DNA from 3 places in the Streptococcus periodonticum genome. Region 1 is predicted to be linked to each of the others. Evidence: predicted binding sites of a transcription regulator. Region 1 holds the regulator's gene; each other region holds the start of a gene.
The links. Region 1 encodes Rex, which represses fermentation and respiration genes when NADH is low (regulators of the CRP and FNR family bind a similar motif). Its sites were predicted from a motif close to TTGTGAANTANTTCACAA; they were not measured.
Positions count from the first base shown of each region.

Region 2: the regulator Rex is predicted to act here: its motif matches at 2,409-2,426, upstream of adhE (bifunctional acetaldehyde-CoA/alcohol dehydrogenase).
Region 3: the regulator Rex is predicted to act here: its motif matches at 1,689-1,706, upstream of EHW89_RS01660 (class II fructose-bisphosphate aldolase).

Region 1 is NZ_CP034543.1:1,063,937-1,068,228, reverse strand. Features, by position in the region: gene phoU (phosphate signaling complex protein PhoU) at 145-798, shown strand; gene radC (RadC family protein) at 884-1,564, shown strand; gene EHW89_RS05220 (gamma-glutamyl-gamma-aminobutyrate hydrolase family protein) at 1,561-2,253, opposite strand; gene EHW89_RS05215 (redox-sensing transcriptional repressor Rex) at 2,281-2,925, opposite strand; gene EHW89_RS05210 (DUF1831 domain-containing protein) at 3,089-3,436, opposite strand; gene EHW89_RS05205 (cysteine desulfurase family protein) at 3,442-4,292, opposite strand, start outside.
Region 2 is NZ_CP034543.1:68,032-72,323, forward strand. Features, by position in the region: gene EHW89_RS00410 (MORN repeat-containing protein) at 1-296, shown strand, start outside; gene EHW89_RS00415 (acyltransferase family protein) at 286-2,103, shown strand; gene adhE (bifunctional acetaldehyde-CoA/alcohol dehydrogenase) at 2,465-4,292, shown strand, end outside.
Region 3 is NZ_CP034543.1:321,282-325,573, reverse strand. Features, by position in the region: gene EHW89_RS01670 (LytTR family DNA-binding domain-containing protein) at 1-319, opposite strand, end outside; tRNA gene EHW89_RS01665 (tRNA-Thr) at 536-608, opposite strand; gene EHW89_RS01660 (class II fructose-bisphosphate aldolase) at 762-1,643, opposite strand; tRNA gene EHW89_RS01655 (tRNA-Leu) at 1,827-1,912, opposite strand; gene EHW89_RS01650 (peptide ABC transporter substrate-binding protein) at 2,113-4,071, opposite strand.

The DNA of each region.
Region 1 (4,292 bases):
TCACTACAATATTGTGGTTATTTCTAATGTTTTGGAGATTGCCGATTCTCTCTATATATAAATGCACATATGCTTGTAGACAAGAATTATGTAAAAAGATGGATTTTCGTATAAAATTCTTTAAATCTTAGGAAAGGAAAATTTATGCTTAGAGTACAATTTGAAGAAGACTTAGCAAAACTTCATAACCAATTTTATGCAATGGGAAATGAAGTTTTGTCACAGATTAATCGCACAGTTCGTGCATTTGTGACCCACGACCGCGAATTAGCAAAAGAAGTAATCGAAGAAGACGCAGAAGTAAATGAATATGAAGTAAAGTTGGAGAAAAAATCTTTAGAAATCATTGCTTTGCAGCAGCCAGTTTCACAAGACTTACGCACAGTTATTACAGTTTTGAAAGCAAGTAGTGATGTGGAAAGAATGGGTGACCATGCTGTTTCCATTGCGCAGGCGACGATCCGCATGAAAGGAGAAGTTCGCATCCAGTCTGTCGAGGAAGAAATCAGCAAGATGGGGCGTGATGTTAAAAACTTTGTGGAAGCAGCGCTTGATCTTTACCTTAATGGCGACGTGGATAAGGCTTACGAAATAGCAGCTATGGATGAGAAAATCAATCAGTACTTTGATGATATTCGAGACCTAGCAACGCAAGAAATTAAGTCAAATCCAGATTTGATTGTTACAGGTCGTGATTACTTCCAAGTTATTTCGTACTTAGAACGTATTGGTGATTACGCCAAAAATATCTGTGAATGGGTTGTTTATTTTGAAACAGGTAAAATTGTTGAAATGTAAATACTAACTTAAAAAATTTGAGAATCATTTCTCAGATTTTTTATTTTCCTCTTCTTTTTCCGAATAAGGATATGAGGAGGTTTTTATGTATAGTATTTCATTTCAGGAAGATTCTTTGTTGCCAAGGGAACGTTTAGTTGCAGAAGGTGCAGAACAATTGAGCAATCAAGAATTGTTATCCATTCTTATCCGCACAGGCAATAAAAAAGAAACTGTTTTTCAAGTTTCTCAACGAATTTTATCAACTATTTCTAGTTTGAATGATTTGCGCAATATGACGCTACAAGAACTGCAATCAATCTCTGGAATTGGTCGTATAAAGGCTATTGAATTACAAGCTATGATTGAATTAGGACAGCGAGTCAGTAAGGCAGAATTGATTACGCAAGAGCAAATTTTAGGTAGTCAAAAGTTAGCGAAAAAAATGCAACAAGAATTGGGGCATAAGAAGCAGGAACACCTTGTAGCTTTATATCTGAATACTCAAAACAAAATCATTCATCAGCAGACTATTTTTATTGGTAGTGTGTCACGCAGTATTGCAGAGCCACGAGAAATTCTGCATTATGCTGTGAAACACATGGCGACATCCATTATTTTGGTGCACAATCATCCGTCAGGAGCTGTACTGCCAAGCAAAAATGACGATGAAGTGACCAAACATGTAAAAGAAGCGTGTGAGCTAATGGGCTTCATCTTACTGGATCATCTCATCGTTGCAGAGAAAGATTATTATAGTTATCGCGAAGAAACAGACTTGATTTAAAGTCTATTGACAACATAGTCAAACAGCATTCGATCTTTAGGACGTGTTTCAAATAAGAATTCTGGATGCCACTGGACTCCCAGATAAGCGATTTCATCAGTTGTTGTAATCGCTTCAATGGTGTTGTCTTTCGGATCACGGGCAATGACTTCGACATTTTCTGCTAAATCTTTGATACTCTGATGATGGAAAGAGTTGATATGAGATACTTCGCCGTAAATCTTTTCCAAAACAGATCCGGATTTAGTGACTAGTTTTTGAGTAGTATATTCAGCAGAACTGTCTTGCCAATGGTGCTCAATATCTTGATAAAGAGTTCCACCCATTGCAACATTAAACAATTGCGTACCGCGGCAAACGGTAAAAATTGGTTTTTGTTGCTGGATAGCTTCATGGATTAAGGCTAATTCAAACAAATCACGCTCCAAATGGTAATCATCACTGTCAATTGTTTTTTCTTCGCCATAGAATTGTGGTGATACATTTTGCCCACCCGTTAGGATAAGTTTATCAATCATCTGGATGTAGCGCTGTGCCATATCTGCATCTCCAATCGGCAATATGATAGGAGTTCCACCAACTTCTTTTACGCCTTCCACAAATCCTTTAGCAGCATAACTCATGATGGCAAATTCATCTTCAGGGTTTGGTCTTTCGTTTCCAGTAATGCCGATAATAGGTTTCTTCATAAATAGATGTCTGCTCTTTCTAATTGCTTAATGCTCTTTTTTCATAAAATAAAGGAGTGTTTGTAGTTCACTTGTCAAATCAACATATTGAACGACAACATCTTTTGGAACGGTTAAGTGAACAGGAGAAAAACTGAGAATACCTTTTACACCAGCTTCCACAAGAACAGTTGCAACCTCTTGCGCTTTTGCACTAGGAACTGTTAAAATAGCTGTTTTGACATTCACATCTTTTAATTTGTTATTGATTTGTGAAATGCCATAAATAGGAATCCCGTCATTTGTAGTAGTCCCAACTTCAGGATGATCATCTGTATCAAATGCCATAACAATCTTCATTTTGTTCCGTTCGTGGAAACGGTAGTGGAGCAAAGCATGTCCCATGTTACCGATACCAACTAACATCACATTGGTAATGGAATTGTCATGAAGTAAGTCAGCAAAAAAATTCATGAGTTTTTTTACATCATAACCATATCCACGACGACCTAATTCGCCAAAGTAAGAAAAATCACGACGGACAGTGGCAGAATCAATCCCAATTGCATCTGCGATTTGTTTTGAATTGGCTTTTTCAATTTTTTCGGAATTAAATCGTTTGAAAATCCGATAATACAGAGAGAGCCTTTTAGCAGTTGCGCGTGGAATGGCTGTATTTTTTTCAGATTTCACAAAATCACATCCTTTCAAAGACTATTTTATAGAAAGTTTGTGAAAAAATCAACTTATTTGATAAAAATAGAAAAGGAGTAGGACAAAATCAAAGATTTTTGGCTTGTTTCCTACTCTTTATTGTTTTACTAATGATTTAAAAATGAGTTTTTAAGCTATTTGTTTATTGTTCTTGTTTAGTGAAAATACCACGTTCTACCAAGCTATCCATTAAGAAATAAAACTTTTCTTGAATGATGTGATTGTCTTCTGATTTAAAAATATTCACTAACCGAAGGCCAGATTTATCTGTGATGTTGATTTTTACACCTGAAAGGTTTTTGTTGATAATGATTTTCAACAAAAAGCCGTCTCCACTATTGGGAACATTTTCTAATAAGCGTGTCAATTCGTAATTTCCAACTTTGGTTTCGACAAATGTGTTATCGCGCAAAGTAAATTTTTTTACATTTTCTCCAAGAGAATAGCTGAAAGAGCAGTCTTTTAAGTGAATAGTGGTCTGAAAAGCCATCTATTTTATCCTCCTAAAATTTCTTTTAATGTTGTAGTAAATTGTCGAACTTCTTCTGAAGTATTTTCCTCCGAGAAACTAATGCGAATAGATTCCCTTAAGCGTTCTGAATCGCTACCATAAAAAGCTTTAAGCACATGACTAGGTTCGATAGCCCCTGCTGTACAAGCAGAGCCAGTTGAGATAGAGATTCCAGCCAAGTCTAAACGCATAAGTAGTAAGTCATTAGCTTGTTTAGGAAAGCCAAGATTTATTACATAGGGGAGTGTATGAGAATCATGATTGACATAGTAGTCTATTCCGTCCAGTTCAGCGAGAAGCTGTTTTTTTAAGTTTTCCACATGACTTATATTTTTTGGATAGCCCTTAAGATTTTCTTTTAAAGCTGTAATCATTCCGGCAATAGCCGCTAAATTCTCAGTTCCTGCACGTCTTTTATCTTCTTGATCTCCGCCATGTAAAAATTTATCAAATTTCATCTGATTGGCATACAAGAAACCAATGCCTTTAGGACCATGAAATTTATGAGCTGATGCACTCATAAAATCAATTCCTAGTTCTTCAGGATACACAGGTAATTTGCCTATAACTTGCACAGCATCCACATGATAAGCAGCGGGATGATGTTTCACAACGTCAGCAATTTCTTTGACTGGAAGCATATAGCCTGTTTCATTATTGGCGTACATGGTTGAGACAAGTATTGTATCTTCTCGAAGGGCTTCTTTTATCTGTTGAGCCGTAATCTCTCCATTTTTAGGTTGGATATAAGTAGCTTCAAAGCCAAATTTATCCACCAGATATTCAATCGTTTCAAGAACCGAATGATGCTCAATAGCAGTTGTAATAATGTGTT
Region 2 (4,292 bases), 910 kb from region 1:
TTCCCAGTCAAGGGGCATTGACCTTGGATAAAGGAACAATCAAATATAATGGCAGCCTTGTTCGTGGTAAAATGAATGGTCAAGGAACCTTGACCTTTAAAAATGGGGATACTTATAAAGGTAATTTTAAGAACGGTACCTTTAATGGGAAGGGAACCTTTACAGCTAAAGCTGGCTGGAAGTACGAAGGCAACTTTGTGAATGGACAGCCTGAGGGGCAAGGCAAATTAACAACAGAAAATAATGTTGTCTACAAGGGAAAGTTTAAACAGGGGATTTATCAAAATGCGCGTTAAATGGTTTTCATTAGTGAGGATTACAGGGTTACTTCTAGTCCTGCTCTACCATTTCTTCCAGAAAGCTTTTCCTGGCGGTTTTATTGGTGTGGATATTTTCTTCACTTTCTCAGGCTTTTTGATTACATCCCTCTTGATTGATGAATTTGCCAGAGACAAAGACATTGATGTTAAAGGATTCTTGAGACGTCGCTTTTATCGGATTGTGCCACCGCTTGTCTTTATGATTTTGATTGTCATGCCCTTTACCCTGTTGATTCGGAAGGATTTTGTGGCTGGTATTGGGACGCAAATCGCTGCTGTGCTCGGCTTTGTGACAAATTTTTATGAAATTTTGTCTGGTGGAAATTACGAGAGTCAATTTATCCAACATCTCTTTGTGCACACATGGAGCTTGGCTTTGGAGATGCACTACTATATCTTGTGGGGCTTGGCAACATGGTATTTAGCGAAGAAAAGTAAAACCATTGGGCAATTTCGTGGTATTATCTTTCTTTTATCATCTGCTTTGTTCTTGATTAGTTTTCTCTCTATGTTTGTCAGAAGTTTCTTCTCTTCAAACTTTTCTGTGATTTACTTTTCAAGTTTCACGCATATCTTCCCGTTTTTTGCAGGAAGTATTTTAGCGACACTTTCGGGTGTGAGTGATTTGGGAGCACCTTTTCGTAAAATGGAGCAGGCGCTTGATTTGAAAAAGACCTTTTATCTACTTGGTGGTAGTTTTGCAGCTTTGCTGTTATTAACGTTCCTCCTGAGATTTGATAATTTATTGACTTATCTGTTTGGTTTCCTTCTTGCAACGGTATTTTCGGTGGTGATGATTTTGGCAACACGTGTGCTCCATGAGAAGACGCCACATGTTGATGAGCCGCCCGTTATCACATTTATTGCAGATACGAGCTATGGTGTGTATTTGTTCCATTGGCCGTTTTACATCATCTTTTCCCAATTGATGAGCAATGGATGGGCAGTTCTATTAACAACCGTGCTTTCCTTTGCTTTGGCGGCTTTCTCTTTCTATCTATTGGAGCCGACATTAGCAGGTAGAGAGCCAAAAGTATTTGGCTTGAAGATGGACATCAAGCAAATCACAACACCTGTATTTTATAGTTTGATTCCATTAACACTGGTCGCTTTGGTCATGATTGTGACTGCTCCGAAAATTGGTGCCTTTGAAGAAAATTTGCTCGTCAATGGGTTAAATCAAGCTGACAGTAAAATGCAGATTACTCGTACCCAAGCTGATAATGTGAGTGCCAGTCAATACAACGTAGCAAAGGGTACGACAGTTATCGGAGATTCGGTAGCTTTGCGAGCAAGTGAATGGCTCAAGCAGGCTATGCCGGAAATTCAAGTGGATGCAGCAGTCAGTCGAAACTTAGAATCGGGCTTGCAAGTCTATCAAACTGATATTTCAAACAAAGTACTTCTGGAGACAGTGGTCTTAGCCTTAGGAACTAATACGGTTGATAACTACGAAAGTTTGCTCAATCAATTTATTGAGAAATTACCAAAAGGACATCGTTTGGTTTTAGTGACGCCGTATGATGGTCGGACAGCACATAACGCTTCTAGCTTGGCAGTCAAAACACGTCAGTATGAATTGGAATTGGCGAAAAAATACGATTATGTATTTGTAGCGGATTGGTATCAAACTGCTATCGAACACCCAGAAATTTGGTATGGAACTGACTATGTGCACTTTGGCTCGGAGACAACAACAATCACCAAAGGCGGTGAACTCTATGCTCAAACCGTCAAACAAGCCATTGATGAAGCTGTGAAAAAAGGAACAGTGAAGAAATAATAGTAATAATTAGAAGTCATGGATTGCTTTGCGATTCATGACTTTTGTGTGCTGTAAAAAGATAGTAGGGTAGAACGAGGATGTAGGAATACACAGCAAAAATGCTCTTTTTTACATAACTTTTGTTTTTGGAAATCTTGAAAAAGTATGTGAAATATATAATTTTAAGTTTTAAACTTCACAAACAATGTTTTTAAATATAATAGAAAACTCATGTTTTGAAACAAATTCACAATATAAAAGAAAAAGTTTGTGAAGTTTACTTGAAAGTGTTTACAAGAGAAAGAAAATAAGGTATAATAATCTTGTGAAAAAATTAACAAAGGATTTATAAAAATCCTAAAAACCATTGGAGGAACACATGGCTGATAAAAAAACATTAACTCCCGAAGAAAAAAAGTTAGCTGCTGAAAAGCATGTTGACGAACTCGTTCAAAAAGGGCTAGTTGCTCTGGAAGAAATGAGAAAATTAAATCAAGAACAAGTAGACTACATTGTTGCAAAAGCTTCAGTTGCTGCTCTTGATGCACATGGTATCTTAGCAGAACATGCTGTTAAAGAAACAGGTCGCGGTGTCTTTGAAGACAAAGCAACAAAAAACCTTTTTGCCTGCGAACATGTTGTTAACAATATGCGTGGTGTTAAAACTGTTGGTGTGATTGAAGATGATCCTATTACAGGTTTAACGAAAATTGCTGAACCGGTTGGAGTAATTTGCGGAATCACTCCAACGACCAACCCAACTTCAACAGCAATTTTTAAATCATTGATTTCGTTGAAAACGCGGAATCCAATTATCTTTGCTTTCCACCCATCTGCTCAAGAATCTTCTGCTCATGCGGCACAAATCGTACGTGATGCAGCGATTGCAGCAGGTGCACCTGAAAACTGTGTTCAATGGATTACACAGCCATCTATGGAAGCAACAACAGCTTTGATGAACCACGAAGGGATTGCAACAATCCTTGCGACTGGTGGGAATGCCATGGTAAAAGCTGCTTATTCATGCGGTAAACCTGCTCTTGGAGTTGGTGCTGGTAACGTTCCAGCTTATGTTGAAAAATCAGCAAATATCCGCCAAGCAGCACATGATATCGTGATGTCCAAATCATTTGATAATGGTATGGTCTGTGCATCTGAGCAAGCCGTGATCATTGATAAAGAAATCTATGATGAATTTGTAGAAGAATTCAAATCTTACCATACTTACTTTGTCAACAAGAAAGAAAAAGCGCTTTTGGAAGAATTCTGTTTTGGTGCAAAAGCTAACAGCAAGAACTGCGCTGGTGCAAAATTGAACCCAAATATTGTTGGTAAACCAGCTACGTGGATTGCTGAGCAAGCAGGATTCAAAGTACCAGAAGGTACGAATATCTTGGCCGCTGAATGTGCAGAAGTTGGAATTAAAGAACCATTGACTCGTGAAAAATTATCACCTGTTATTGCAGTTTTGAAAGCTGAAGATACTGAAGATGGACTTAAAAAAGCTCGTCAAATGGTTGAATTTAATGGTCTAGGACACTCAGCTGCTATCCATACAAAAGACGAAGCTCTTGCAAAACGTTTCGGTACGGAAATAAAGGCAATGCGTATTATCTGGAACTCTCCATCTACCTTTGGTGGTATCGGTGATGTATACAACGCCTTCATTCCATCATTAACACTTGGATGTGGTTCATACGGACACAACTCAGTTGGTGATAACGTATCAGCTATCAACCTTCTTAACATCAAGAAAGTAGGAAAACGTAGAAATAATATGCAATGGTTTAAAGTTCCTTCAAAAATCTACTTCGAACGTAACTCAATCCAATACCTTCAAACTTGCGAAGGTATCGAACGTGTCATGATTGTTACCGATAAATCAATTGAAAAACTCGGTTTTGTACAACGTGTGATTGACCAATTGAATCTTCGTAAAAACAAAGTCACGATTCAAGTCTTCTCAGATGTTGAACCAGATCCAGATATTACAACAGTTCGTCGTGGTGTTGAAGTAATGCGCTCATTTGAACCAGACACTATCATTGCCCTTGGTGGTGGTTCACCAATGGATGCAGCTAAAGGTATGTGGATGTTCTATGAACAGCCAGACGTTGACTTCGGTGACCTCGTTCAAAAATTCATGGATATCCGTAAACGTGCCTTCAAATTCCCATCACTTGGTAAGAAAGCACAATATATTGGTA
Region 3 (4,292 bases), 740 kb from region 1:
CTTTAATGTTCGTAATCGTTGACTTAGAAATACGGCAGAAATACCGCGGCAAGCATTCTTCCAGCTCATACAATTTCAGTTTGACTTCATAAGCATTATTTCGAGCATGCGCAAAAATCTTATTTCCCTCTGTCTCAAAAAAGAGAATATCTGCTAAATCAACATAATATTCGCTCGTATCTTTGTAAAAAAGAATAGACGGCTTAGCAACTTCTTCCAGAGAACGCTGAATGCGCTCTATCTGTTCATCAAAGCGAGGTGCCTTAATGATAATTTCTGCTTCTTCCAGATTAGAATCTAGCTCAACTCGAATTTTCATAAACGCTCCCCTCGTTTTTCTTTATTTTATTATAACAATTGGTTCGTGAAATTCAAGCGGTTTTCAGTAAGTGGTTCATTTCGAGACGCAAGTGGTCGTGAAATCTGAATAACTTCCTTGCTTTTTCATAAGTTGACCAGATTCTAGCACCTTTTTACGCAACAACACTTTATAAATAACAAAAAAAGCCTTCAATTCAATGAAGACCTTCAATGATGCCGATTATAGGGCTTGAACCTACGACCTACGCGTTACGAGTGCGTTGCTCTACCAACTGAGCTAAATCGGCGAAATAAACGTATAAATCTATTCTAGCATGCAAATTTGATTTGTCAAGAGGAAAAGAAAAAATAATAAATCCCACACTACATTCAATCAAATAACTCAAAGAAAAACAAAAATCCCGCACAAGGCGAGATTTTCTTGTCTATTTAGTAAGCGATTAAGCTTTACCTTCTGAACCAAATACGTCAATACGTTCTTCAACAGCTTCTGTAATTGCTTCGAAACCTGGTTTCAAGAATTTACGTGGGTCAAAGAGTTTCTTCTTATCGTATTCTGCTTCGTTTGCTTCGTATTCAGCAACGAATTTACGAGTAGCTTTTGCAAAGGCAATTTGACATTCAGTGTTTACATTTACCTTAGCAACACCCAATTTGATAGCTGCTTGGATTTGGTCGTCAGGAATACCTGATCCACCGTGAAGTACGATTGGGAATCCAGGAACAGCTTCTGTCAATTTTTGCAAGTGGTCAAGGTGAAGACCTTTCCAGTTAGCTGGGTATGGTCCATGAATGTTCCCAATACCTGCTGCAAGGAAGTCAATTCCAGTTTCAACCATTGCTTTTGCATCTTCGATTGGAGCCAATTCACCATCACCGATGATACCATCTTCTTCACCACCGATTGTACCAACTTCAGCTTCTACTGACACGCCATTTGCATGCGCAAATTCAACCACTTTGCGAGCTTTTTCAAGATTTTCTTCAACTGGAAGATGAGAACCATCAAACATAACTGAAGTGTAACCAACTTTGATACATTCAAGTGCATCTTCATAATGACCATGGTCAAGGTGAATAGCAACTGGTACAGTAATTCCCATTGATTCTACAAGGTTTTCGATGAGAAGTTTACATACTTTGTAACCGCCCATATATTTAGCAGCACCCATAGAAGTTTGGATAAGAACTGGAGCTTTTTTAGCTTCTGCTGCACGCAAGATAGCTTGAGTCCACTCAAGGTTGTTTGTATTAAATCCACCAACTGCATAACCATTGTCACGAGCTGCTTGGACAAATTTTTCTGCTGAAACGATTGCCATTAGTATTAGGCCTCCTATTTATTTTTATGGGTTTTCCCATTTACATTGTTTATTTTATCACTTTTTAGGAAAAAATACCAGCATTTCCTAATCTTTTAAGCGCTTTCTCTTATAAAACTGTTTTTCTTTCCTCACATTTCAAAAATAATGAAACAAAAAACCGGCCGAAGCCAGCTTACCTGATGCGGAGAGAGGGACTTGAACCCTCACGACCTAAAGCGGTCACAGGATCCTTAGTCCTGCGCGTCTGCCAATTCCGCCATCCCCGCGATTGAGTACCTTATTAGTATAACAGGATAGAAACTCCTTGTCAAGAAAATTTTTTGAAAAAATGTATCTGTCAGCACTTAAAATCACTCCCTAATGTCAACTCTTGTTTGAGACTTCTTCGATATAGGTTCTTTAGATAGGAACAACAAAAAGAAACTCCTACGAAGCTTATCGTTCATAGAAGTTTCTTACATTTGTTTTATTTCACATGATTTTCGTAGTCATCTTGTGCTTTTTTATTAGAGATTTCTTTTTCTTTTAGCCATTTCTTTTTAGCACTTTCGTATTCTTTTGTTGTTACAATTTTGTCTTGCAATTTGACATATTTAAAGTAACTGCTTGAAGCACCTTTGATTCCAACTAATGAGTAAGAACGGCTAAATGGAACTGTTTTCGTCACGGACGGTGTTCCTCCAAGAGAGAGGTTTGGCATTGTCAAGCCACTATCGATTAACCATGCTTGTGCCTCGGCATATTTTTCATAGCGTGTAGCTTCATTGGTTTCAGCATTTGCTTCTGCTAGCATCTCTGTATATGTGTCCAGTCCAACTGTCTTAATCTTATCATTTTCTTGACCTGGTTCCAGACCAAAGTTTTGTAAACTACCACCATTTTTTATATTCAAAGTATCTAGATAAGTAGATGGGTCTTGATAGTCACCAGACCAACCACCATTATACAAATCATAGTCCTTTTGAGCAGCTGTATTAGCAAAATAACTGATATTATTTAATTCATCTGAACTCATTTGTTGAATATCAATGACAACATTTTCTGTGCCTAAGACAGACTCAACAGATTGTTTCATGGAACTTTCCCATTGAACACCAATTTTACTTGTCTGATCAGCTGGTACATCTAAGTGGATAGGAAACTGAACACCCTTTGCTTGCAGTTCTGCTTTAGCTTGAGCAAACTTTGCTTTAGCTTTTTCTGGGTTGTAATAAGCATCTTGTGCATCAGCCAAATTCATGTTTGACCATTCTGAGCCATAGTTTACCAGCTTAGAAGACACAACATCACCAAACGTTTTATCACCGATAGAAACAAATGTTGGTGGCACGAGTGTGTTCCGCAATACCTTTGTCGCTCCGTCTTTCCCATTACTTTGTGCACCATAAGAAGTACGATTATAGGCAAAGTTGATAGCTTGGCGGAAAGCTTTATTTAGCACCGCTTCTTGGGTCGCAGTCTTTTGAGCATCTGTTTTCTTCGATGTATGGTTATAGGACTGACGATTTAAGTTAAAGTTATAATAGTAGCTGGTCGCATCTTGCAAGCTATAGATGATATTGTTAGCATATTGTTTCTTAACAGAAGCAAAACTAGAGCTATTTGGATAAAGACGAGCTGCACTATAGGCACCATCTGTGAAGTTACGGATAAGGGCTTCTTGGTCAGAGCCGTCATAATATGTCAATTTAATGTTATCCAAATGAACATTCTTTTTATCATAGTAATGAGGATTTTTAGCAAATTCCATAGAAGACTTGGCTGTCAGAGACTTCAATAGATAAGGACCATTGTATAGAATGCTGGTTGGTTTTACAGAACCAAAATTTTTTCCTTGTGATTTCAAGAAATCTGCATTAACTGGGAAGAGGATATTATTGGTCGTTTTTGAATTCCAATAAGTCTCTGCACGGCTGAGTGTATACTGTACTGTATAGTCATCTAGAGCTTTTACTCCAACCGTTGAAAAATCTTTCGTTTCACCCTTGATGTAAGCATCTAAACCTTTGACAGAATCTTGAACGAGGTAAAGAGCTTCTGATTTATTATCTGCGGCGTATTTCAAGCCAGTTACAAAGTCTTGCGCTTTTACACTTGCGTACTCTTCACCTTCTGATGTGTACCATTTAGCATCTTTACGTAATTTATACGTATATGTCAAGCCATCTTTGGAGACTGTCCATGACTTAGCAAGCGCCGGAACTAAATTTCCGTACTGGTCATTTTCCAATAATCCATCAACTAAGTTAGTCACAACATCTGAAGTTGTCGCACGGTTCGCCATCAGATAATTTAGCGTGTCTGGATCTTGTGTATACACGTATGAATAAGTTGATGTGCTAGAAGCTGACTTGCCACAACCTGATAATAGGATTCCAGCGCTTAGCACAACTCCTGTTGCAATAATCCATTTTGATGATTTCATAGATAAACCTCCTCTAATGTCACATCTTGTTACATTGAATATTATACCGAAATAGTTTCAAAAAGTAAAGAGCTGTTTTTGACAGAAAATATTATTTATTCAAAATACTAGTTATTCGCTACATAATATGATTAAAATAAGCCGCAAAATACATAAAGAAGCAAAAATAATAAATTTATCTTTTGACTCAAATTGAATAAACATTCTTTTAAAGTTAAAAA